3 regions of the Paenibacillus sp. 01T431 genome follow, and region 2 is predicted to be linked to each of the others. Evidence: a T-box and tRNA genes for the amino acid it is inferred to sense, from the RefSeq annotation. Region 2 holds a T-box; the other regions hold tRNA genes.

Region 1 (7,996 bases), on a different contig from region 2:
AAGAGAAATACGGCCTTGTGCCGATGCAAATTATCGATCTTAAGGGGCTCATGGGGGATACCTCTGACAACATACCTGGTGTTCCGGGCGTAGGCGAGAAAACGGCGCTTAAGCTGCTTCATGAGCATGGATCCGTTGAAAGCGTGCTTGATAACTTGGACAAGCTGAAGGGCAAGCTGAAGGAAAACATTGAGAGCCATAAAGATGATGCTACGATGAGCAAGCGCTTGGCGACGATCTTCCGTGAAGTGCCTATAGAAAAGTCTATCGATGACATTCGTTATGCCGGGTATGATGGTTCGAAGCTGGCTGAGGCGTTCCGCAAGCTGGAATTTAAATCATTAATTGATCGCCTGGAGCTAGGTGCTGAAGCGGGTGATATGGATAAGGAAGCCGAAGCTGCTGCAGCTGATTTGAATATTAATGTGATCGAATCAGAAAAAGACGCAGAGATGCTGGAGAAGCTTATTCAACTGCTCCAGAAGTCGGACAAAAATGGCTTGTATATCGAAGCCATTGGGGAGAATCCGCATCATGCCGAGCTGATTGGCCTTGCTATCGCTACTGATGAAGCTGTGTTTGTAATGCCATATTCAGTGCTTAAGCAGCCTTTCGCAGCGAAGCTTCGCGACTGGCTCGAACAAGCGGACAAGCCGAAATACGGCTTTGATCTCCATAAGGTGGAGCTGGCACTCAAATGGAGCGGAATCAGCTTCGAGGGTTCTGCTTTTGATGTGCAGCTGGCAGCATATTTGCTCGATCCTACAGAAGCAAGCCAGACATTAAGCGGCATTAATGAGAAGCAAGGCTTGTCGACACTGCCGCCGGATGAAGCTGTTTATGGCAAAGGCGCGAAATTCAGAGTGCCTGATGCCGATACGCTTTATCGCCATTTATCGCTGAAAGCGGAAGCGGTTCGGAAGCTCGTGCCTCTGTTAACCGAAGAGCTAAGCAATACGGGCATGAGCAAGCTTTATTTTGACATGGAGCATCCATTGTCCCGCATTCTTGCAGGGATGGAGTTTCAGGGCATTAAAGTAAAGTCGGAGGAGCTGGAGGCGCTTGGCCGTAATTTGGAGAGTAAGCTGACAACAATCATTAGCAGCGTGTACAAGCTTGCTGGTACGGAATTTAATATCGGATCGCCAAAGCAGCTGGGTGAGATTTTATTCGAGAAGCTTGGCCTGCCTGCTAAGAAAAAGACGAAAACAGGTTATTCGACGGATGCTGAGGTACTGGAGGAGCTTGCTCCTTATCACGAGATTATTCCGCTTATCCTGCATTATCGTCAGCTCTCGAAGCTGCAATCTACTTATGTAGAGGGCTTGCTTAAAGAGGTGCGCAAGGAAACAGGCAAAATACACACGTATTATCGCCAGACCATTGCAGCTACCGGTCGTCTAAGCAGTCAGTTCCCTAACCTGCAGAACATTCCGATTCGTCTTGAGGAAGGACGCCAAATTAGGAAAGCCTTTGTACCGTCCGAGCCGGGCTGGTCCATCGTAGCAGCTGACTATTCACAAATTGAGCTTCGTGTGCTCGCACATATTGCTGATGATGAGAATATGAAGGAAGCGTTCATTAAGGACATGGATATTCACACCAAAACAGCGATGGATGTATTCGGCGTAACTGCCGAGGAGGTTGATTCCAACATGCGTCGTTCGGCAAAAGCGGTCAACTTCGGCATCGTGTATGGCATCAGCGATTTTGGCTTATCGCAAAACCTTGGCATTTCCCGTAATGAAGCTGGAAAGTTTATTGCGGATTACAAGGAGGTTTTCAAAGGCGTTCGCCAATATATGCACGATATCGTTCAGCAAGCGAAGCGCGACGGGTATGTGGCCACACTGCTTGAGCGCAGGCGTTATCTGAATGACATCAATGCTTCTAATTTCAACTTGCGATCCTTTGCTGAACGTACAGCGATGAATACACCGATTCAAGGTACTGCGGCAGATATTATTAAGCTGGCCATGGTCCATATGGACGCTGCGCTGCGCGAACGCAAGCTGAAGAGCCGCATGCTGCTGCAGGTGCACGATGAGCTCGTGTTCGAAGTGCCGCAAGAGGAGCTGGAGCTGATGAAGACGCTTGTGCCTGAAGTGATGGCTGGAGCGCTCAAACTTGATGTTCCTTTGAAGGCCGATATGAGTTTCGGTGACAATTGGTATGAAGCAAAGTAACCCACTGGCGGGCAGTTTCGGGTATAATGGTTGTTGAGGTGAGGAGAAATGCCTGAATTGCCAGAGGTAGAAACAGTTAGAAGAACATTAATTGAACTTGTAGCGGGAAAACGTATCCAATCAGTAACCGTTAGACTCCCGCGTATTATACAGCGTCCAGCAGAACCTGAACAGTTCGCGGATGCGCTTGTCGGACATACGATCCAGACGGTTGAGCGACGCGGCAAGTTTTTGCGGATTATCTTGGACGGGCTCGTACTTGTATCGCATTTGCGAATGGAAGGCCGATATGGGGTTTTCCCATCGGAAGAGCCGATTGAGCTGCATACTCATGTTATCTTTCATTTCGAAGATGGCACGGATTTGCGTTATAAGGACGTTCGCCAGTTCGGTACGATGCATTTATTCCAAGAAGGGCAGGAGCTTGAGCTTCCGCCGCTTAACAAGCTTGGTATAGAGCCGCTTGAGCCAGCCTTTACGCTAGAAGCGCTTCGCGGGAAACTCGAGAAACGCGCGACTAAGATTAAGCCGCTATTGCTTAATCAAGAGCATATTGTCGGTTTGGGCAACATCTATGTAGACGAAGCTTTATTTCAAGCACGCATACATCCGGAGCGAACACCTAGCACATTGAAGCCGGCCGAATGGAAGCGACTTTATGAAGCGATACGTTCGACACTGGGAAATGCGGTTGAAGCAGGCGGTTCGTCTATTAAATCGTACGTTAATGGACAAGGCGAGATGGGAATGTTTCAGCATCAGCTGCTTGTATACGGCAAGAAGGATGAGCCTTGTCCAACCTGTTCAAGACCGATTCATAAATTTGTTGTTGGCGGCCGAGGTACCCATATTTGCAATAAATGCCAGACACTGCACGCATCAGGAAAATAATACGAACTGCAGCAAATGTTAACCAGCATGCACAGTCAAATACTCCCCGCATATGATAAGTGTGTTACGAACAATAGGCGGATGTCTACTTACAGCTTCTTGTAAGCCGGATCGCCGCTGTGCGGGGAGGGACTAAAACATTGTTCGCGCATGTAGTTTCACTATTAGTTCTTGCTGTTGCTGTTAGCGTAGACGGTTTTGGTGTTGGCGTTACTTACGGTTTGCGGAGGATCCGCATACCGATCGTGTCAATACTGATTATTGCTTGCTGCTCTGGTATTATTATTTATTTGTCCATGCAGGTTGGCGGATTGATAACCACGTTCCTGTCTGAATTCGTTGCGCGTCTCATTGGCGCATGTGTCCTCATGCTGATTGGTGTCTGGGCGCTATTGCAGCTTAGACGAAACAAACAGCAGCAGGATGATGTGAGGCATGAGCACGTAGAAACCGCAGTACAAGAAAGTGCTGCTTCGGCAGAAGCTGGCGCAAAAACACATGCCGGAGAGATCGCGAGTGCTGCGCTTGTCGTTATGGTAGAGCTGAAGCGTCTAGGGCTCGTTATTCAGATTTTGCGCACGCCACAGTCGGCTGACGTCGATAAATCAGGCACCATCTCTGCATCGGAGGCCGTCATGCTTGGCTTTGCATTATCACTTGATGCATTTGGAGCTGGACTTGGGGCTGCGTTGATCGGATTGCCTTCCTTACTTACGGCTTTAACGATAGCGGCGGCAAGTGCTATTTTTCTTGTTGGCGGTATCCGTTTTGGCTTTCGTTTCTCCGCTTGGAAAGGCATGCAGACATTAGCTATGCTGCCAGGCATATTATTAATCATAATCGGAATCATGAAGCTGTTATAATTTGAGGTGAAAAGGATGATAATCGGATTAACCGGCGGTATTGCCAGCGGCAAAAGCACAATCGCAAACATGCTCGTCGAACGCGGTGCGCTGCTGGTCGATGCCGATCAAGTCGCAAGGGAGGTTGTACTTCCCGGGGAACCAGCATTAGAGGCAATCGCCTCTACGTTTGGACAAGCTGTCCTTGAAACGGACGGTTCTCTTAACCGCAAAGCTCTCGGCGAAATTGTGTTTCGCGATAAACAATCACTAGCAAAGCTTGAATCCATAACCCATCCAGCTATACGGGCGCGGATGCAGCAAACCATACATACTTACGCAGAGCAGTATCCAGAACGATTAGTAGTAGCTGACGTGCCGCTGCTATACGAGACGAAGCAGGAGCATCTGTACGAAGGCATATTGGTCGTATATGTACCCGCTGAGCTTCAGAAAAAGCGCTTAATGGAACGAAACCATTTGCCTGAAGAAGAAGCAAGCCGGCGCATCGCACTGCAAATGGATATTGAGCAAAAGAGACTGAAAGCGGATTGGGTCATCGATAACAGCGGATCGCTGGAGGAGACGAAGCGTCAGCTGGATGAATTTTGGAAAAGTAAGTGTATGCCATGAGGGTATTCCAAAAGAAAAGGGTGCTGCTCGTCCTGCTGCTTGGTTTATTGACGATTTTATTTCTCAAATCAGATTGGCTTGCGGAGTGGATGTATCCGGTTCATTACAAAGAAGACATTCGTGCAAGTGCTTCTAACTATGGCATTGAGTCGCATTTAGTGGCCGCGATTATTCGCAGTGAAAGCAATTTTCAGACAGGCAAGGAATCGAAGAAGGGTGCACTGGGCTTAATGCAAATTATGCCTGATACGGCTGCATGGGTCGTTCAAAAAGCAGGATTTCAAGCCGTAACGGATGATATGCTTATGAATCGTGCAGACGTTAGCATTGAGGTTGGCGCGTGGTATTTAAGATCTCTTAATCAACAATTTGATCAAAATAAGATAGCTGCAATTGCTGCATACAACGCGGGTCCAGGAAATGTTCGCAAGTGGCTTGACTCGGGGACTTGGGATGGAACGATCGAATCGGTTAAAGAAATTCCGTTTGGAGAAACTAGACACTATGTGCAGCGAGTCATTTACTATTATAATAAGTATAAGGACTTATATCCGAGTCTTTAATGGATGATCCTTAACGATAACGAAAATAAATGAAGCCTTGGAGGCTCGTCTCTTCATGGACGAGCCCTGCCAAAGCTTCGGTTATTCATACAACTTTTAATGAATCATTATTTGTATTGACCAGCAAGGGATTGCTCGGCAATTTGCACTAGGCGACGGGTAATGTATCCCCCGATGGAGCCTGCGTCTTTTGTAGCCATGTTGCCGTAGTATCCGTCTTGCGGAATTGCGATGCCTAGCTCTTGAGCAACTTCATATTTCATTTGGTCAAGGGCAGCTGTCGCTTGTGGCACTACCAATTGGTTACTGCTGCGGGATGCGCTCATGTATGTTCACCTCCTTGCGGTTGGTAAAAGTATTATGTGCAAAAATCTGAACTTCATTACAGGAATTACATGGAAATTAAATTTTTTTTTCGAAGAGTCCATTTTTGAGGCTMAAGCGACTAAGAAAGGAGGCAATACGCATCATGAAATGCCCATACTGCGACTATGCCGGAACGAAAGTATTAGATTCCAGACCGGCCAACGAAAACAAATCCATTCGTCGCCGCCGTGAATGCGAAAAGTGCAGCCGCCGCTTCACGACATTCGAAATGATTGAAGAGACGCCTCTGATCGTCATCAAAAAAGATGGCAGCCGTGAAGAGTTCAGCCGTGACAAAATATTGCGGGGTCTTATCCGCGCCTGCGAGAAGCGTCCGGTACCAGTGGAGCGTCTAGAGGTAATCGTATCCGAGGTTGAGAAGGAGCTGCGCACAACGGCACATGCCGAGGTTGATAGCAGCGATATTGGTGGAATCGTTATGAACGAGCTTTATCCTGTAGATGAGGTAGCTTATGTCAGGTTCGCATCTGTTTATCGCCAATTCAAGGACATCGATATGTTCATGAAGGAGCTCAATAATTTGCTGTCCAAACACCCGCTCAATGGTATGATAGATAAAGATTGACAGTTTTGACGACCCTGTGCTAAGATCAATCTTGTCGTCATTTGGGGCCTTAGCTCAGCTGGGAGAGCGCATCGCTGGCAGCGATGAGGTCAGGGGTTCGATCCCCCTAGGCTCCACCATAATAAACCATTCAAACCACTTCTGTTGAAGTGGTTTTTTTATTATTTGGTGGAGCCTAGCAAGGGGCAGATCGCGCGCACGAAGCGTCAGTGTAGGAGCACGGCATCGAAATTACCGCTATGCTTTGCTTCATACGGATAATATCTGTGAAAATATAATCAGAATTTCGATCCCCCAGGGTTCAGTCCGTGCGGACGTAATGAAATGAGTGGGCATCGAAGGAAAGTAGTAAGAAAAGCCAATAAAAAAGCAGTACCACCACTATAAAAGTGTTGATACTGCCATATTCAGTGATAATTGTTTTACTAGTTAGAATTTACTTGCTACTTTAAGAGCTTTTTCAAGACCATTCGCAATGATCTCTTCTGCTTTTTCTGGGAATTGATTGTGGCCTTCTATCACAATTGTCTCTATATCATTTACTCCGAAGAAGCTCATCATACTTGCTACATATTTAACAGCCATTTCAACGTCAGCTTTTGGTCCTTCAGAATATACACCGCCACTAGCGTTTAATAATGCAATTTTCTTATTCCCCATAAGTCCTACTGGACCGTCTGGTGTATATTTAAATGTTTTACCTGCTCGGTTTAAATAATCAATATATGTGTGTAGCACAGCTGGGATTGTTAGGTTCCATAATGGGAAACCAAACACAACTTTATCAACAGCAAGGAATTGATCTAAATATTTATCAGCAACAGCTACTGCTTTTGCTTCTTCTGCTGTTAACGCAAGTCCTTTACTTGTTTTAAAAGTGCCATTAATCATATCTACGCCTACATATGGCAATTCATCCTTGTATAAATCAAGCTCTATTATTTTATTATTTGGATGCGATTCTTTGTAACTCGCAAAAAATGCATCATATAATTTTACACTGACCGATTGATTTGCTGGGCGATTGTTTGCTTTTACGAATAAAACTGTTGTCATTTGTTCCTCCTGATGTTCACTACTCTAAGGTGTTTTATTTTTAATTACTAAAAAGTTCATCATATTGGGTTCACAATATCTTTTTGAATCTATACTCCATATCCCCACCCATAGCTGCAGGTGTATCACCAGTTTCTCTGAAATCATGAGTATAAATTTGTTCAAACGGACCCCAATTTACTTGCTTATAAAATTCATAACAAGGGAATCCATCGTGTTCCCCTTGAATGTCGACAATACCATCTTTTTTGACAAGTACAGTTAATAGATAGTCAACAGGAGGTGCTAATACATTTAATGGGTTGCTAGCACTTGCACTCATTTGAAATTTGACCTTGTCTGACTCCCATATAATATCCGAGCACAAAATGCCTTCCGTACTAGCTTTTCCTGATCTTTTATTAATGGAACCATCAGGAGTTGTGATTTTTTCTGTTGTTATGCCAGTATTCACATATGTGAAAATTTCTTTTTTGTAGAAATCTACAATTACTTCTTGTTCAATTCTTGAACGCAAAGTGTTTACTGCATAAGGTGTAAACTCACGTGAGTCACCTTCGAATTCGATTGTGTTACCCGTTTGAATATCTTTCCTAGGTTCAGTCCAAGATGTTGGAATAAATACACTTGCTCTAACTTTAACGATAGTAGTCATGAGAATACACCTCTGTAATGTTTAATATTATTTTTCGTATGGTTAAATGCTTGCTTTTCCTTTAATATTTGCTGTTTGCAATCTTCTACTTAATATTTATATCTAGAGTGTCGCTTTGAAATTGTATTCCATTTCCCCAGCTAGCGCTGCTGGAGTGTCACCAGTTTTTCTGAAATCATGTGTATATATGAATTCAAATGGACCGAAATCTGTTTGTT
Region 2 (7,996 bases):
TTCTTAATAACCTTCTTGTTATATACCCTGCATCACTATTAGCTGGCTCCGCACCATCATTAATTAGAAAAGTAGCCGCTCTCACATGATCAAGTATGATTCTAAACGACTTTAAATCGTCAGTATATTGTTTACCACTTAACTCCATCAATTTTTTCTTGGGATTAAGGAAGAAAGCCGTATTATAAATATCCTTGTCACCATTAAGGGCTGTTGCAACCCTTTCTAATCCGCCTCCATAATCAATATTGGGATTTTGCATTTTTACAAATCCTGTGTCTTCTTTTTTGTAACACATAAATACGTTGTTCCCAATTTCTAAAAACCTCTCGCTTACAGAAGCAGGATGATCCAGTGAATCACCGCCTGGTTCAAGATCATAGAACATTTCACTATCAGGCCCACCCGGTTCACCAACAGGCATATCCAATGGATTTCCGGTTCGACTCCACCAATTTTCTTTTTCATCGTATAAGAAAATTTTCCCACCTCTAGATGCCCCATATTGATAGGGATCATCTTCAATGATAGGTTCTATGCCAACTGATTTAAATTTTTCTGACCAGATTTGAATGGCTTCCGTATCTCTCTGTATATTCAAATCATCACTTCCTATAAAAGCACTGATATACAGCCTGCCAGGATCAATTCCTAATTCGATAATATGCCAATTCCAAATGGCATCGATTTGCTTTTTCTTATAGTTATTTTCATTTGCTTTAAACTCCCATCGACCTATCATTTCAAAAAATGTCAGATGCGACGTATCTCCTACTTCATCAATATCCACTGTCCTTAAACACTTCTGAATATTAGCAATCTCATTACCTATCGGATGCTTTTCCCCCAATAAATATGGAACCATAGGTTGCATTCCACTTCCTGTAAACAACGTTGAGGGATCATTTTCTGGTAACAAGCTAGAAGAGGGCACTTGGCTAGCCCCTATTCCTTTCATAAAATCAATATATGATTTTCTTAACTCATCTGGTGTCATTTTCACCATGCTCAATACCTCCATTTCAATTATTAATTATTCTCGGAAAATTATTTTGCAAATATTCGAACGAGAAGATATAAAACAAAAAAGCCCTAAGCTGACATATTTCTTGTCAACTTAGGGCGAACTATTATGTCCGTGTTACCACCTAATTTCAGATTTCTCTGCACTCTATCAATACGGGATATCTCCGATATTGTTTCCTGAATAACGGTGGAACTCCGTTGAAGCCTACTAAGATTCCTCTGTTCGGTTCACAGCTCCGAGACTGCTTCACTATTAGATCAATGAAGATTCGCACCAGCCATCTTCTCTCTGTGAGATCCCTAATAGCTACTATTTCTCATCATAGCCTTTTCGTTTTAAGTTAAAGCAATGCTATCACACTCAACATGCTCTGTCAATTAATTCCACTATTTTTTATAAGGTATAAGTCTGTCGATTCTACCATCAGCTTTGGCAATTCGGTTGCTTCGCATCCTCTGACTTTAGCCAAATTGAATGAGAATGACGCTCAACATCTCTTGGTGATGATGAGCGTCTTCTTTATTCATACCTTTGGAAATGCTTTCAATAAGACAGTGATCGATTCGGCGCGTGTTGTCGATGCATTCGGCGCAAATTGATTGCTGCCACGCCCTTGAATCCAGCCTTGCTGCACAGCTGCATCAATGGCTCCGATCGCCCATGCCGGGATTTGCTTGTCATCTGCGAAGCTCGTTCTTGCGCTTGCGTCGATAGACAGCTTCAATGCTCTCGCGACCATCGTCACCATCTCTGCGCGACTGATCGGCTGATTCGGCATGAACCGTTGATCAGCATAGCCTTGAATGAGTCCGAGCTCTACAGCTTGCGCCACGGCCTCACTCGCCCATATCGGGATCGAGGCTTGATCTACGAACGCCTTCGTACTGCTTTCGTTGCTTAGCTGCATCGCCTTCGCGAGCCATACCGTGAACTCCGCGCGTGTCACGGACTGATTCGGTCTGAATGTTCCATCCGGATATCCGTTCGTCATTCCTCGCTGCACGGCTGCTTGAATATCCTTGGCAGCCCAGTGGCCTGCGATGTCTTTGAAGGCCGGACTCGGCTCGGTCGACTTACGATTGACGGCAAAGACGGCGAATATACCGACATTACGTGTATCCGCTTGAATCGTACTATCCGTTACCGTGCCTTTGAATTCCACCCAACGCGCTGTTGCTTTATCATATTGGAACACAGATGCTTGTTGATCTTTGCCAAGCTTACTGACATCAAACGTCAAGCTGATCTGAATCGGCTTATCGAAGCCGCCCTTCACATCCTTTGACAATTCGAACACCGGGCTTATTGCATTCGGCTGCTGCGTCAGCAAGTCAGCGGAATTGTCGATTTTCTTCAGATGCAGCATCATCGTTTCTTTCGCTGCGCCTACCGGAACAGAAACGGTAATCTGCTTGCCTAAGCTGACCGTTCCCGCTTCGCCGGCTTTGATCGTCGCTTCGCCTTCCTTCACGCCAGGTCTAGGATTATCAGTGTCGATTGGAGGTTTCGGTTCCGATTTATCGATAGAATCCTTCAACCTCGCGTTCAGATCGCGCAGAGTATCCACTACTGTCTCGAAATGATACGGGTATCGATCCAACAAGAACATCAATTGTTTGCGAAGCTCCTCGTTCCCTTTGTTCAAATTGATCAATTTCTCGGCTGCATCAATTAATTCTTTGTAGGGTACCATTAGATCATCGCCGTACACTTCGAACTCATAGATGGAATATCCGTAGTATTCGCCATAGACAGGCATTCGTTCAATTCCTTGGAATTTCACGTATCTAGCCTGCTTCGGAGCGAATTCCACCGTACTCGTCTCTCGTTTATCGCTGGCCGTAAGAATTCGATCGTCTGCCATCACGTTTTTCCATGTTACGTTATCAGTGGAATAGAGAATCTTGAACCGTTTCGCGGCCGTCTCCCATCCGATGACGACCTTGCTAATATTTTGCGTTTTGTCCAAGTCAACGGTGAACCACGAATCGTCTTTGTACGTACTCGCCCAGCGCGTGATCATATTTCCATCGACGGCTTGGCTCGAAGGTACCCATGCCGCCTCTAATCCCGAGGCATCGGTTACCTGATGCAGCGCATAGTTGTTCACATCGAGCAGCGGAATGAAGCGATTATAGACTTGTAGATTATCGATCGTTCCTTTGAACGCGTTGGTTGTGCCGCCGATTTTCGCGACAGGCAGGACAAGCGTCTGAATGCGCTGCACTGGCTGCGCCAGCTTCTCGACGTATTCATTCCCGTTCACATAGAGCGAGACGCCATTGCTGTCCCCCGTGATGAGAAGATGAGTCCATTGGCCAGCCGGCACTTTGTAATTGAATGCGCTATCATATCCTTCTTTAGAGAATCCTAATTTACCCTTGGTGCCGTGTTGCTTTAATTTTACCGTTCCCGCAGGCGATTCCATTAATACGGTATCGTCCGGATTGTCCGCATCCGGGTTAATCCACATGGAGACGGTCCAACCAAAGTTTAAGCTGTTGAGAGGTGTATCCAAATAACTAGTACCGCCGTTGAAGTGGGCGCCTTGCCCATATTTTCCTTTGACAAAATCGACGTTATTGCTTCTTGCATCGTATCCATTACCGGATGCGTCGATGGAATTGTTTTCGAACGAATAATCAAGGACGATTCCTTCCGTATTTTTGACTTTCACATCATAGGAAAGGTGGGTATTCGGCGCATCGCCCATCTTCGCGGCCGTCTTCACAAAGGTGTCGTAGTCTACATCGCTTCTCGCGCCGTGCCACATTTTCTCGGAAAGGACCTGCATGGCAGGGACCAAGCGGACATGAGTATCATCCATCGATAGCCCCGCTTCATACGAAATATCGTTCCAAAGTGCGAACATGCCGCCTTTTAATTGCGGATGGCCAAAAGGCAGCGTCGCACCGTACCATTTTACAGGCTCCCATTCCTGATATAAGAGTGACGTATTTAAATAATCGGCATATAGTCGGGGTACGAGATATAAATAGCTATTATTGATGTTAATGATGTTATAACCAAGATCGATTGCTTGCTGCGGTCCGCCATACGGTAAGTGCCAGATCGCCATGGTCGCTTCATTGCTGATCGGTGTCTTACCGGCGTACTCTTGCAATCCGCCCCACAACAAAGGATGTTTCCCTTTGCTATTGATGAATTTGATCATGGTATCCATATATTTTCTGAAATCTTCCGTGTTTCCTTTGTATTCATCGGTTCCAATTTGAACATCAGGACCGAGAAATGTAGGGTCTCCGCCTTTCCAGCCATCAAGATATTCACTCCACAAATTCTTGACAAATTCCACGGTCTCGGGTTTTGAGACGTCGAGATGCGAATCATTCCCCAGAGAAGGATCTAATGTCGTAAAAGCACGCGAATGCCCCGGCGTATCGATTTCAGGTATAATATTAATACCATAATCTTGACCTAACCGCTGCAAATCGCGGAACTCTTCTTTCGTATAAAAACCATCTATACTTGATAAATTCGGATACCTCTCGCTTTCTAACCGAAACGCACCGCGATTACCTATATCATCATTCAAATGGATTTGCAAATCCGTCATCTTATACCAAGCCATCATCTTCACGTAATCCCGCAAGAAATCAATCGTATAGAATTTGCGAGCCACGTCGATCATAAATCCGCGTGTCTCGTATTTCGGATAGTCGCGGGACTGCCCCTTCGGAATCTGGTCATGACCTTCATCCTGCTTCAGAATTTGCAGCACGGAACGCGTTCCGCTGAAGACACCCTTTACCGTCGGCGCCGTAATGGCTACATAATCACCGATATCGAGTATGTAACCTTCTTGACCTAAGACCTTATCCGTCGGATTTAAGGACAAGTACAGATCTCCGATGGATGGTGTCCCTTGGGTAACAGTCAATTCCCGTCCCGTAATCGCTTTCATATCTTCTTGGACGATAGCTGCTGATTTGGCTAACGACGGGTCATTATAGACAATCTTCGCTGCAGACGATAATGTATATTGATCTGTTCTCCCAATCCATTCTTGCAGGGACGGAATTACTTTCGGTTCCTCATTCAGCCCTTCGATCTGTTGATTTAATCCTGTGACCGTAACTTCGAATGACGGCGTTATCGCTTTCTGCGTTGGGTCCTCCAGGCTTTGTACTTGCAGCATCACATGAACCTTTTTATCCACCAATGGGGGGTGAATGACGCCTTCCTTGTCAATGACAGGCAGCGCATCCGATCCGTAGATGGAGATTTGATAACCTTCTGGTACAGCCGGGAATGGGAACTCGGTCTGTCCTTGACTGATCGGTTCAATGCCGTGAATCCCTTTGATGATTTTCTCTAGTGGATCTTCGCTGTATACCTCGAACTCATAGAATGAGTACCCATACAGAATGCCATCAGCCGGTTTCCGCTCAACCCCTACAAACTTGACGTATCTTGCTTCTCGTGACAGAAAATTTAGGACTTCCGTTCCACCTTGGCAATTAATAATGCCATCATTCTCAAGTGTAATGTTCTCCCAATTATCACCATAGACCGAAGTCAGCACGCGGTAGGATGTAGCTGGCGTCTGCCAACGAATGATAACTTGGCCGATCTCCTTCTTTTCGCCTAAATCTACTTCAAACCACTGATCATCGTATTTATCGGAAGACCAGCGTGTAGACGAGTCTCCATCGACGGCAAATTTAGGAAAAAGTCCGTCCGGAACTTCATTGCCGGATACTTTCACATCCTTCTTCAACGCATAGTTCTCCCGGACGCTAGCTAAAACCGTTGGTGCAGCATCCATTCCTGGCTGCTGCACAGCGAATGGCTCTTCGAGGTTGGCATCTGGGACAGTTTCAGGATCCGAAGCTACTTCAGAACCAGGCACTGTTTCCGGTAATGAGTTATCCGGTGCTTGTTGCGTGATTTCTTCTGCATTTAATGTTCCGTCTGCATACGTTATCGATGGATGAACAGAAAATATGATAGAAAAAAATAAGACCAACGATAACAATAACGAACATCTTTGTTGATTCCTTCGGCTTGACTGCATTTCCTCATCCTCATTTCCTCGTATGAAATGATATATTCGGGTTTTCGTACTGCTAACTTGAGTACTCGTCATTCCCGGGCACCCATTCCTTACCAAGTGGCCTCCTCACAGTTAATAGTATGAGACGTGTTAGCCATAGAAAAATAGATAAGTTCTTACTTTCATATACATTTGTTTACATTTTCATTATATTAATAAATAAAATCCCATCAAATCTACTTGATGAAATCCGGAACTCTATGAAAGATACTCCCAAAAGAGTCTCACAATGAGGAAATTTAGGGAATATTAACTACACTAACCTGCCCTTTAGCTTAATGAAAAATAGAGCAGCTGCCCGATCGCAATCTGCTCCCTGTTGTATTCAACTAAAGTCTCCCGTTAGCAAAATGGAACTTTTAATTCTTTACTTCAATTAATTCTTCAACATTGCCAACTATCTCAAGAATTTACTTTTTGAACGCTCCCTTTAGTAATGAATGAATCTTATCCTTTAAGTGTTCTTTACTATCGCCGCTAAGTACATTTTTATCCCAAATCTATGACTCAGGTATGTCATTCTCATAATAAACTTCATAAGAAACTAAACCATTTCCCCTTGTCACTCATCAGAAATGTTAACACGTTCATGTCATATCATTTTGGCAAGAAAGTGATAACAAAAATAAAAAAGCCGCATAAATTGCGGCTTACAATGTTACTATGTTCTTGTCACCCGATTAAACAATGGTTATGAGAAAGCATTATTATTGATGAGTTATTCTTATGGTATAGTGTCATATTGCCGTTAGCCTCAAAGGCGAAGGCTATGTAGTCGTTAGGATTGATATAGCTTTCGAGCTCTTCATCATTACTTACATCCGCAATGTACGGCGGTTTTTTTATTTTATTCAATCCTGCCGATACTCGAGAATATCTCCAGGCTGGCAAGCGAGTGCTTTGCAGATCGCTTCGAGTGTTGAGATTCGAATGGCTTTCGCTTTTCCGTTTTTAAGTATCGACAGGTTCGCCATTGTAATGCCGACTTTCTCGGATAGCTCAGTAACGCTCATTTTCCGCTTTGCAAGCATGACGTCAATGTTAACCACTATCATACGGTCAACTCCTGTTCTTCTTTGAGCTCGATCGCGTTTTTGAGCAGTTTCTCAAGAACTGCGGCAAATACTGCGATTACGACTGGCGCACAGGTTATAATTAGCCCAATGACCATGACGCCTGGTGCATCTGCGCCGTCAGCTACAAAGTAGAAAAGCGGGAGATTACATGCAAACATGAGTGATACGACAACCGCCGCTTGTTTTATTTTCTTAAGCGCTAAAACAGAGGTTTGCGAAAAAGCGGTATTTGTATCAATGTACCTGAGAAGCTTTAATGCCTGAAGTAGCGTAAATAAATACGCAATAGACGCCACATACGCAGCCAAAGCGGAAAGATAAACTTTAATATCCGGGAAATCCGGCATCATACTATGCGCCATCGCTGGGATTCCATAAAAACACATCACTAATGCAGGAATTGCCATAACAACCAGAACAATTTTTAAAAAGAGCGTCTCTTTTTTCATTTATTTCACCTCATTTTTGATTTTATCACTTCATTTATCGTTTCACAATAAAAATACATTGTTTTCTTCGTTTGAACCCCACAAGTTATTAAAAAAAATAAGCCCTACGGCTTATTTGTTCCTCCTTCAAATTTGAGCCGAAATACGGACATATTTATGAACCCACTAATTGAAGTTAATCGCGAAAATGATTAAACTATCTTGCCCGTTAGAATTCCTGTAAAACGAATATTTTGGACTTTGCATAAAAAAGAGCGCCTCTGTAATATGGGAGTTGGAAACGGGTCTACAGCCCTTTAATCTCACCATCAGGAGGTCGCTCTACTATGAAGTTTAAATCACAGGAAACAAAATCAACGCATTGAAA
Region 3 (7,996 bases), on a different contig from region 2:
CGCTTGAACCATCCTTGCGTGCCGTTCTCGAAGTCGTTCGAAACGACGACGTTCCCGATCGCTTCCGGTGACGGAGGCGTAGGTCCGCCGATCGCGGCTGCGAAGGTATTTAAAGTATCGTCTTTCTTAATGAGAATACGTCCCATCGCCAAGGCGTCGTCATCGCCGCTCCAGGCTTTGAAACCGACATTAATTCCGTTCTCCGTCGCGGCTGCTTTTACGTCCGCGTTGTAGTTGCCGTAAGGATAGGCAAGAAGGATCGGATCTTTGCCGGTAATTCCTTTCAAGAACGTATTAGCGGATTGGATTTCCGCGGCCGCGGTCGCTTTGGTGATGCTAGTCGTCCATACAGCTTGATCATGCGTCTTTGTATGGTTTTGAAGACTGATGTTCGGGTTGTTTTTCAGCGTGTTCAATTGGCTCAGCGTCATTCCCCAAGAACCGATATTGTCCTGGATGACGAAAGATACCGCCTTCATATTGTACTGCGTCAATACTGGAAGCGCGTTTGTAATAAAGTCCGGTGTCGCGTCATCGAACGTCAGCAGGATCGGTTTCGAAGGAGCGGTTGCCCCGTTCACGATAATGTCGACGTACTGTTCCGCGGATACGGTGGTATAGCCGTTATCGTTCAGATACTTCATTTGTTTTTTGAAGTTGGCTGTGCTGTATTGATAATCTCCGGATGGATTATCGGTGATTACATGGTACAGGATGACAGGTATCGTTGCGCTCGCTGCATTCGCATTTGGAGCATACCAAAATTGCGGCACTAACAGTGCAGCGGCTAACAGTGACAGCAATAGCTGTTTGAAGCGTCTACTCATTTGATGTCCTTCCCCCTATAATGGATTTTGATGTTACCTAAAGCGCTTTCAATCTTGATGTTGAATGACTTCTCCTTCCCGTATCTTCAATTATAATGAGCGTTTTAATAGGGCGGCACCTAACGAAGTAGAGATTCTACTATAAAAATTAAAGAAGATATTAGATCCGAACTTATGAACCACAAGCTAAATACAAATAAAAGGATATATCTCATAAATGAACATAATTCAGTAGTTATTGCTATTTCATTTTGGAAAATATGAAGGCTGTAACAGACCACAACAAAATGAGGATGGCGCAGAAACAACCTCATCGCCATCCTCATTATTAGTTAATGAAACCTTTATTTACTCCAAATCCGTTGCAGGATAACTGCCGATTCGGTGCGAGTGAGGAGGCACTCGGATCGTACGCGTTCTCGCTCGTGCGGTTGTTTTCGGTAGCCTTATCGAATGCTTTTTTCAACATCACTTCGTTGACGACGTCCCACGAGATGATGTTCTGCATGCTGCTCTTGTTGAACTTGCTAAAATGCGTGAGAACCGCGTTAATATAGTCTTTCATGTTCGTATACGCCCCAGCCGCGGTCAGTCCTGGGTTGGACGGAGTCAGGTCGGAGTCGGAGATCTTAGCGTTGTTCAGCCACGGAATCGTTTGGCTTTCCCAGACGAGCGTATGCCCATGTATTTTTAGGTCATTGTCTATCGCGCTTTGAATTTCCGTGTATGCTTCTAATGGATCCTCTTCACCATCGCCAACCCCAAGCTCCCTAAGAGCCTCAGTATTAGCGATAAACTGCGGCAGAGTTACTGATCAGCATGTTAGCTACACCTCTAGTACCACGTCCACTCAGCATGTGTGACGTTACAAAGAACCAAGCATTTGATTTCATTTTAGTAATTATGTAAAATAATTGCTGAATTTCAGCATACATACCTAAACTGTTCAAATGTTCTCAGTTAGGGATTTGAAATATCCAAGCACAAAATAAAATAAAAAAAAACGGCATCTCTGCCGTTCTGATGATAAGGTATGGTGGAGCTAGGCGGAATCGAACCGCCGACTGATCGCTGCCAGCGACCTATTTCCCCCCTAAACTATAGCCCCATATTTAGTTGTTAACTTTTATGGGTGTTAAACTGGTAATGGTGTTCTCCCAACCGAGCTAATCCCCCGTGTTATTTCTTCGCCTTACTTCGTCTTACTTTTAGGGAAGTGTAACCAACCATCTCGTACTCCCAACTGAGTTAAACCTAATAAAAATAGCTCATGCAATTTCAGCATGAGCTATTTCAAGTCTATTGTTTTGAAAATATTGTTTAGGCATTCAGATTGTATGTTTGCCGTACTTGTTTACTCGTACCAATATTCGGGGATGATCTCCCTTTCCTGTTCCAACAACTCTTTAATAATTAAATCCGCATCATGTATGGAATTCACAAGCGGATCGATCATCATCGCTCTTCTCAATTTCGTGAAGCTCCGTTCCACAACAGCCTCCGCAGTCAGTTCGTGCGTATCCAGCACCAGCTCCTGCATGCCCCGGATTCCCCTCGGCATTTCACCCATATGAAGCGGTTTGATTCCGTCCATGCTTACTTCGCTTAACAACTCAAGGAACGAGTCGTTATTCATGTTGGTCACAGCACCGTTATTGAGCGTATTAATAAAGAACCGCTTGTTCAAATTCCCCACCATGTTTTCGATAATATCCGTAGCGTGATCGGGTCCGAAAGATTTCATATAATCGGCGATAGGATTTTTCCCTGAGATGAAGTCATCCACTTGCCGCCACATTTCCTCATGCCGTTTATACCGGTCTTCCGTTTCCCAAATCGATAAAGGCGGGATGACGTCTTCCTTCTTGCCAAGCCCCTGCCAATACCGGACATATTCTTTGGTATGGGCCGTACATGTTGGAATATACCCGAAAATGTTATAAAGTTCATAAGTGATTGCATCGTTATAAAGTGCCTTTGCTCCTCTATCCCCACCGTTGTTTTCCGTTCCTGCCGACCTCCTTAATGCCTCGGCAATCGGAGCCATAACATTCTTTCCGTCATACTCCGCCTTAAGCAGCCAGGTGAAATGATTGACACCGGCAACGCGGAAATCAAATCTCCGATCGATCTCCTCATTGAATTCACTTTGATCCTGAATGATACCCGCTCGAATCGCGTAGTAAGCTTTCTTGTTCGGCATGTGATGGGAGTCGCAAAGCGCAAAGGATTTAAGTTTCGGCGCATATCGGCTTAACGCGATCCCATGGACGGTAGATGGATTGATGTAATTGATTACCCACGCATCCGGACAAAGTTCCTCAATGTCTTTAGCGCATTCCATAATGACTGGCAGCTCTCTCATTGCCCTGAAGATTCCGCCTGGACCGATGGTATCCCCAGAGCACATCCGAATTCCATATTTTAAAGAAACCTGGCAATCGATGCCACGGTATTTGACGGTATCCTCAGCAAAGCTGAGAACGACGAAATCCGCTCCCTTCAATACCTGTCTCCTATTCGTCGAGCCTTCCACTTTAAGAGATACATTGTTTTCCTTTGCAACCATTTCAGCGAGCCTTACCATCTTGGATAGTTTTTCTTCATCAGTATCTACTAAAGAAAGTGTTCCGTTATTCAAATATTTAGAGTGAACCATTTGCCAGATTGACTGCCGCCCAAAGAAAAGACTCCCAGCCCCAATGATAACTACCTTCGGTTGTGAAACATTCGAATCCATCATGATCAAGTCCTCCTAACTGGTTATAACCTAATTATAGGAGAATGGTTTAAAAGTAGAATATGAGATAGTTTCACTTTCATGTCAAATAGTACGAATATTTGTGATTAACAAATCCAGTGATATACTAAAATAATATGAGCAATGTCTTCTGGTTGAGGAATGTAGAGGGATGCCAATGGATAAGAATATGACGGATATGGGGATTCTCAATGAATTGTCGGAATTGATCTCGCTTCGAATGAAATCCTTCTTTGAGCTTACCCACGACACGAAATGGATTGAACACAAGGCACACACCGACTATGATCTTTGGTTCATTCAATCGGGAATCGTTACCATTACTATCAATGGTTTTGAACATACAGCAAACCCGGGAGATGTGGTCTTTTTTTACCCAGGGGTTCCCTATATGGCAGCAGCTAGTGATAAGGGATGCCGGTTTATTTACATTCATTTCGATTTTGAAATCGGCAAACAACAACGAATTCTAAACGATTTTCAGCTCTCGGGGGTCATACCGCAAGAGCTGATCCGGGAAGAAGCCATTTTGTTCGGCAAAGCCTTTACGCAATCGAATCTATTACGAAGCATACCTGGGAACCGTTTATATTTAAAGGCTTGTCTGACGGCCGTTATTGCCAAAATTATTGAACTCCACGGGCTTGGCCAATATACCGGCACATTTCTGAATGGGAGAACGTCAAGAAAAGTACAGAGCAATTTGGACGTGTTGCAGCCAGTGTTCAAATACGTTAATAACCACCTTCACAAATCTATTAAAATAAAAGAGCTTGCAGCGTTTGTAGGCATATCAGAAAAATATTTTATTACTTATTTCAAGAAAGCCTTGGGCATTACTCCGGGACAATATATTTACCAGATTAAAATGAACAGGGCGAGAGAATATTTGAACGAAAAGAAATATACGATTCAACAAATTGCTAACCTTCTGGGTTATCCTGATCCGTTTACCTTTTCGAAATCTTTTAAAAAATACTATAACGTTGCACCGTCAAAGTTCGAGTAAAAAGCTGTCAGAGGACATGCCCTTAACAGCTTTTTGTCTCCCGTTTCTGCTCAGGCACGTAAATAACTTGTTTCTCATTAACCCGATAGCGATCGCTGAGGTTCGAGCGTAATTTATATGAATATCATCAATAAATTGATAAGATGGGGATCCTTTATCAGCATCTAACCCTGAAAAAACCACTATAGATCATAAAACTGTATATCAAGAATGCGCCAATGGTACCCGCCAAATGGCAAGATGAGCCGGTATTAAAGTCCCTCATTCTCTTTCTCCTCGTCCCCTTACTTTTTATTCGAATCAAGGCGCCGCGGATTGACCGTGCCAAAGATATGATACGGTGTTATCCCATTTGCAAATAGGCTATCTACCAACTTGACCAATTCTTCCGACGATAGATCTTTGCCGTTTCGTATCCAAAGGCGAAACGTAGATATTAATGTTGATATGTAAAACTCAATTATGTATGGTGCTAAGACATCATTTGTTGGAAAGTCCACAATCAATCTCTCAAAGGGAATTTCTCTTTTCAGGCGTTCAATAAAATGAACAGAACCATAGTCTCCCAAGAGGGCTTTAAGAACTGAAATTTCCTCTGCATTTTCCAAGCATTGAAGTGCATCTTGGAAAGTATGTGTAGAAAACTCTCTGCCTGCCATTTCCTCGTTAATGGATTTCAAGACACGCTCTTCAACGCAGTCCAACAACTCATAGATATCCGTAAAGTATTGATAAAATGTACTGCGATTATATCCTGATTGGTTAGCAATCTCTTGAATGGATATTTTTTCAATTGGTTTTTTGCTATATAAATCACAGAATACATTTATAAATGTTTGCCTTGTTTTGTCCGTAATTTCAGGTTGCTTTTTCATTATTTTCCTCCATTTGTCTGTTCAATCGATTATACGACAAATATTAAAAATCTGATGGTTGATGAGCGTATAGTGAGTCTATACAATAACATTATACAACACGTTGTTTGATCAATAACAAGGATTAATATATATTTTTAGGAGGCAATATGAGAATTTTATTCTTCGGTAGAGGTGTAATATCGACCCAATATGCCTGGGCTTTTGAAAAGGCAGGGCATACAGTTGAGTTTTACGTTAGAAAAGGGAGAAAAGAAACCTTCGGAAGCAACATAGAGCTTGAAATGTGGGACGCACGAAGAGGGAAACAGCTAATAAAAGAAAGCTGGAACGTCAAGCTGCATGAGGAGATGAGCCCAAATTATGATCTCATTATTGTGAGTGTCAACACGGAACAACTTCCAAAAGCAGCACAATTACTATCGACAGCTGCTGGAAACACCCCTGTCCTAATATTTAATAACGTGTGGCAAGATTTGAAATCATCGATCTCACCATTGTCTATGAACAATGTTGTCTTTGGCTTCCCAGGAGGCGGCGGCGGCATCGCGGACAATAGGCTTAGGGGTGGCTTTTTGAAAATGCTATTTCTGGAAAAACCACGGATAGGCACTGAACATATTAACAATAAGGTCAAAGAACTATTTGAAAGTGCCCATTTTAAAATTACTTGGATAAAGGATATGCAAAACTGGCTATGGAATCACTTTGCCATGAATGCGGCTATAGAGACCGAGGTGTTAAAACTGGGAAGTTTTCCAGCACTCATGAATCATAGTGACTCATTCGCAAATGTTGGTAAGAATATGAGGGAAATTAGCCCTGTGCTTAAAGCAAGAGGTGCAAAGATTGATAAGATTTCTTTACTGTTAACGAAGATTCCACCAGCACTTCTCGGTACGCTTTTTAACAAGATTATTTTTGCGAAGGGCAGCTTACCACGACTTTTCATCGAATACAACAATAGTAAAGCAGGCTTTGCGGTAGTTGAAGTTGTGAGAGAAGCAAAAAAGTTAGGTATACCTTTACCACGTCTTACTGTGGCATTTGAAAACAATGAATAACACAAAGCTATTGAAAATTCCATATCATAAAAAACTTTGGGTATAACAAATATAGCCCGAACTTTAGAAGCTTCGGGCAAAGTATCTATTTATTAAAGCAGGTAAACATGGCTCCAAAACACTACTCCCTGACCAACAGCACACCTAACTTCAAGTATTCACTTTTTTGTTGGGGAGTGTAACCAACCAGTTCGTCCTCCCATCATTGCTAATTGCACAGCCCTAAATACTATTTCAGATCCTCTTTGATCTTATATCTGATGGCTATAAATGAAAATATAACTATGAAAACAATCGACACGCTAGCTACATGAACAAGATCATTTATATTATCAAAATCTCTTGCGCTTAAGATCGTATTAACTATTAAGAAAGAGGACAAATGAACGCCATCAATGATGGATTCCAAGACAGTTACAATCATTCCAAAAACATTCAACGATAGAACAAATCCAACTACAATACTAGTAATCAAGCTTTTGCTAATGATGGAGATGCATAAGATTACAATTGAAAATGCCCAATGAAGTAAAAATTGGCCGATCAACAATTTCGCAAAATAACCCCCATCTCCAATCATTGCATGATCAAAGAAAATTGATCTTCCGATCATATCCGCAACGATCATGACAATAAATGTAAGCAAAGTGAATAGGCCTGCAATTAATATTTTTGAAATAACAGTGTACATCCGCGCACGCTTCATGGAAATGTAATTTTTATAAAACCCAGAGTTATGTTCACTCATATAGAAGTAAACAACAAATACAGCAATATAAATCAGCGGCCACAATGGGATTTGAGACATCATGACTTGGATGAACTGACTTTCGTTCATCGAGCTGATCAGCATATCCCCACTTTCTCCGGGCTGCTCGTATTTTCCCAACATAAATATACCGAATATTTGAAAAGCAAAAAAAATTAACAGTAATATATAAATCATTTTATTTGATTTAAAACGGTGAAAGTCCATTTTGAGAATATTAATCACGGCTCCCACCCTCACTTTCTATCCGTGCCAAAAAATATTGTTCTAGGCTTTGTTTATGCTTGATAATCGAATGAACAGTTATGCCGCTTTCAACTAAGGTCTTGATGATATGTTGGTTCTCAAGATGAGCATCATATACATACACCATACGCTCATTTATGACTTTGTAATGATTAATATGCAATTTTTGTTCTAAGATGGGAACAGCCGAGCTTGCTTTATCCACTTCTATTTCAATACGATCTTCGCATTGAAGCAGCAGTTGCTCCCTTGAATGGTGTTCGATGATTTCTCCTTGATGTACGATTGCATATTGCGTCGCTACTTTCGATAACTCTTCCAAAATATGACTTGAAATAATGATGGTCATTCCCGTTTTATTCAATTCCAAAATCATATTTCTAATCTCAGAAATTCCTTGCGGGTCCAAACCGTTGATCGGTTCATCCAAAATCAAGACATCTGG

What was found. The T-box of region 2 lies ahead of AC1DM9_RS12050 (alanine--tRNA ligase). A T-box ahead of a tRNA ligase gene usually reads a tRNA of that ligase, here a tRNA-Ala.
Region 1: it has a tRNA-Ala gene. The T-box ahead of AC1DM9_RS12050 (alanine--tRNA ligase) is inferred to sense a tRNA for this amino acid. The anticodon was not compared.
Region 3: it has a tRNA-Ala gene. The T-box ahead of AC1DM9_RS12050 (alanine--tRNA ligase) is inferred to sense a tRNA for this amino acid. The anticodon was not compared.

What each region holds. Positions count from the first base shown of each region.
Region 1 is NZ_JBFTPT010000009.1:195,377-203,372, forward strand. Features, by position in the region: gene polA (DNA polymerase I) at 1-2,186, shown strand, start outside; gene mutM (DNA-formamidopyrimidine glycosylase) at 2,235-3,077, shown strand; gene AC1DM9_RS18225 (MntP/YtaF family protein) at 3,218-3,940, shown strand; gene coaE (dephospho-CoA kinase) at 3,956-4,552, shown strand; gene AC1DM9_RS18235 (lytic transglycosylase domain-containing protein) at 4,549-5,115, shown strand; gene AC1DM9_RS18240 (alpha/beta-type small acid-soluble spore protein) at 5,223-5,441, opposite strand; gene nrdR (transcriptional regulator NrdR) at 5,585-6,067, shown strand; tRNA gene AC1DM9_RS18250 (tRNA-Ala) at 6,111-6,186, shown strand; gene AC1DM9_RS18255 (FMN-dependent NADH-azoreductase) at 6,497-7,123, opposite strand; gene AC1DM9_RS18260 (DUF3238 domain-containing protein) at 7,194-7,778, opposite strand; gene AC1DM9_RS18265 (DUF3238 domain-containing protein) at 7,881-7,996, opposite strand, start outside.
Region 2 is NZ_JBFTPT010000006.1:2,868-10,863, forward strand. Features, by position in the region: gene AC1DM9_RS12050 (alanine--tRNA ligase) at 1-1,006, opposite strand, end outside; T-box leader at 1,116-1,359, opposite strand; gene AC1DM9_RS12055 (S-layer homology domain-containing protein) at 1,551-6,017, opposite strand; gene AC1DM9_RS12060 (helix-turn-helix domain-containing protein) at 6,956-7,159, opposite strand; gene AC1DM9_RS12065 (DUF2975 domain-containing protein) at 7,156-7,629, opposite strand.
Region 3 is NZ_JBFTPT010000012.1:147,355-155,350, reverse strand. Features, by position in the region: gene AC1DM9_RS21930 (endo-1,4-beta-xylanase) at 1-827, opposite strand, end outside; gene AC1DM9_RS21925 (endo-1,4-beta-xylanase) at 1,156-1,545, opposite strand; tRNA gene AC1DM9_RS21920 (tRNA-Ala) at 1,862-1,935, opposite strand; gene AC1DM9_RS21915 (family 4 glycosyl hydrolase) at 2,182-3,570, opposite strand; gene AC1DM9_RS21910 (helix-turn-helix transcriptional regulator) at 3,746-4,597, shown strand; gene AC1DM9_RS21905 (TetR/AcrR family transcriptional regulator) at 4,882-5,472, opposite strand; gene AC1DM9_RS21900 (ketopantoate reductase family protein) at 5,622-6,536, shown strand; gene AC1DM9_RS21895 (ABC transporter permease) at 6,766-7,512, opposite strand; gene AC1DM9_RS21890 (ABC transporter ATP-binding protein) at 7,523-7,996, opposite strand, start outside.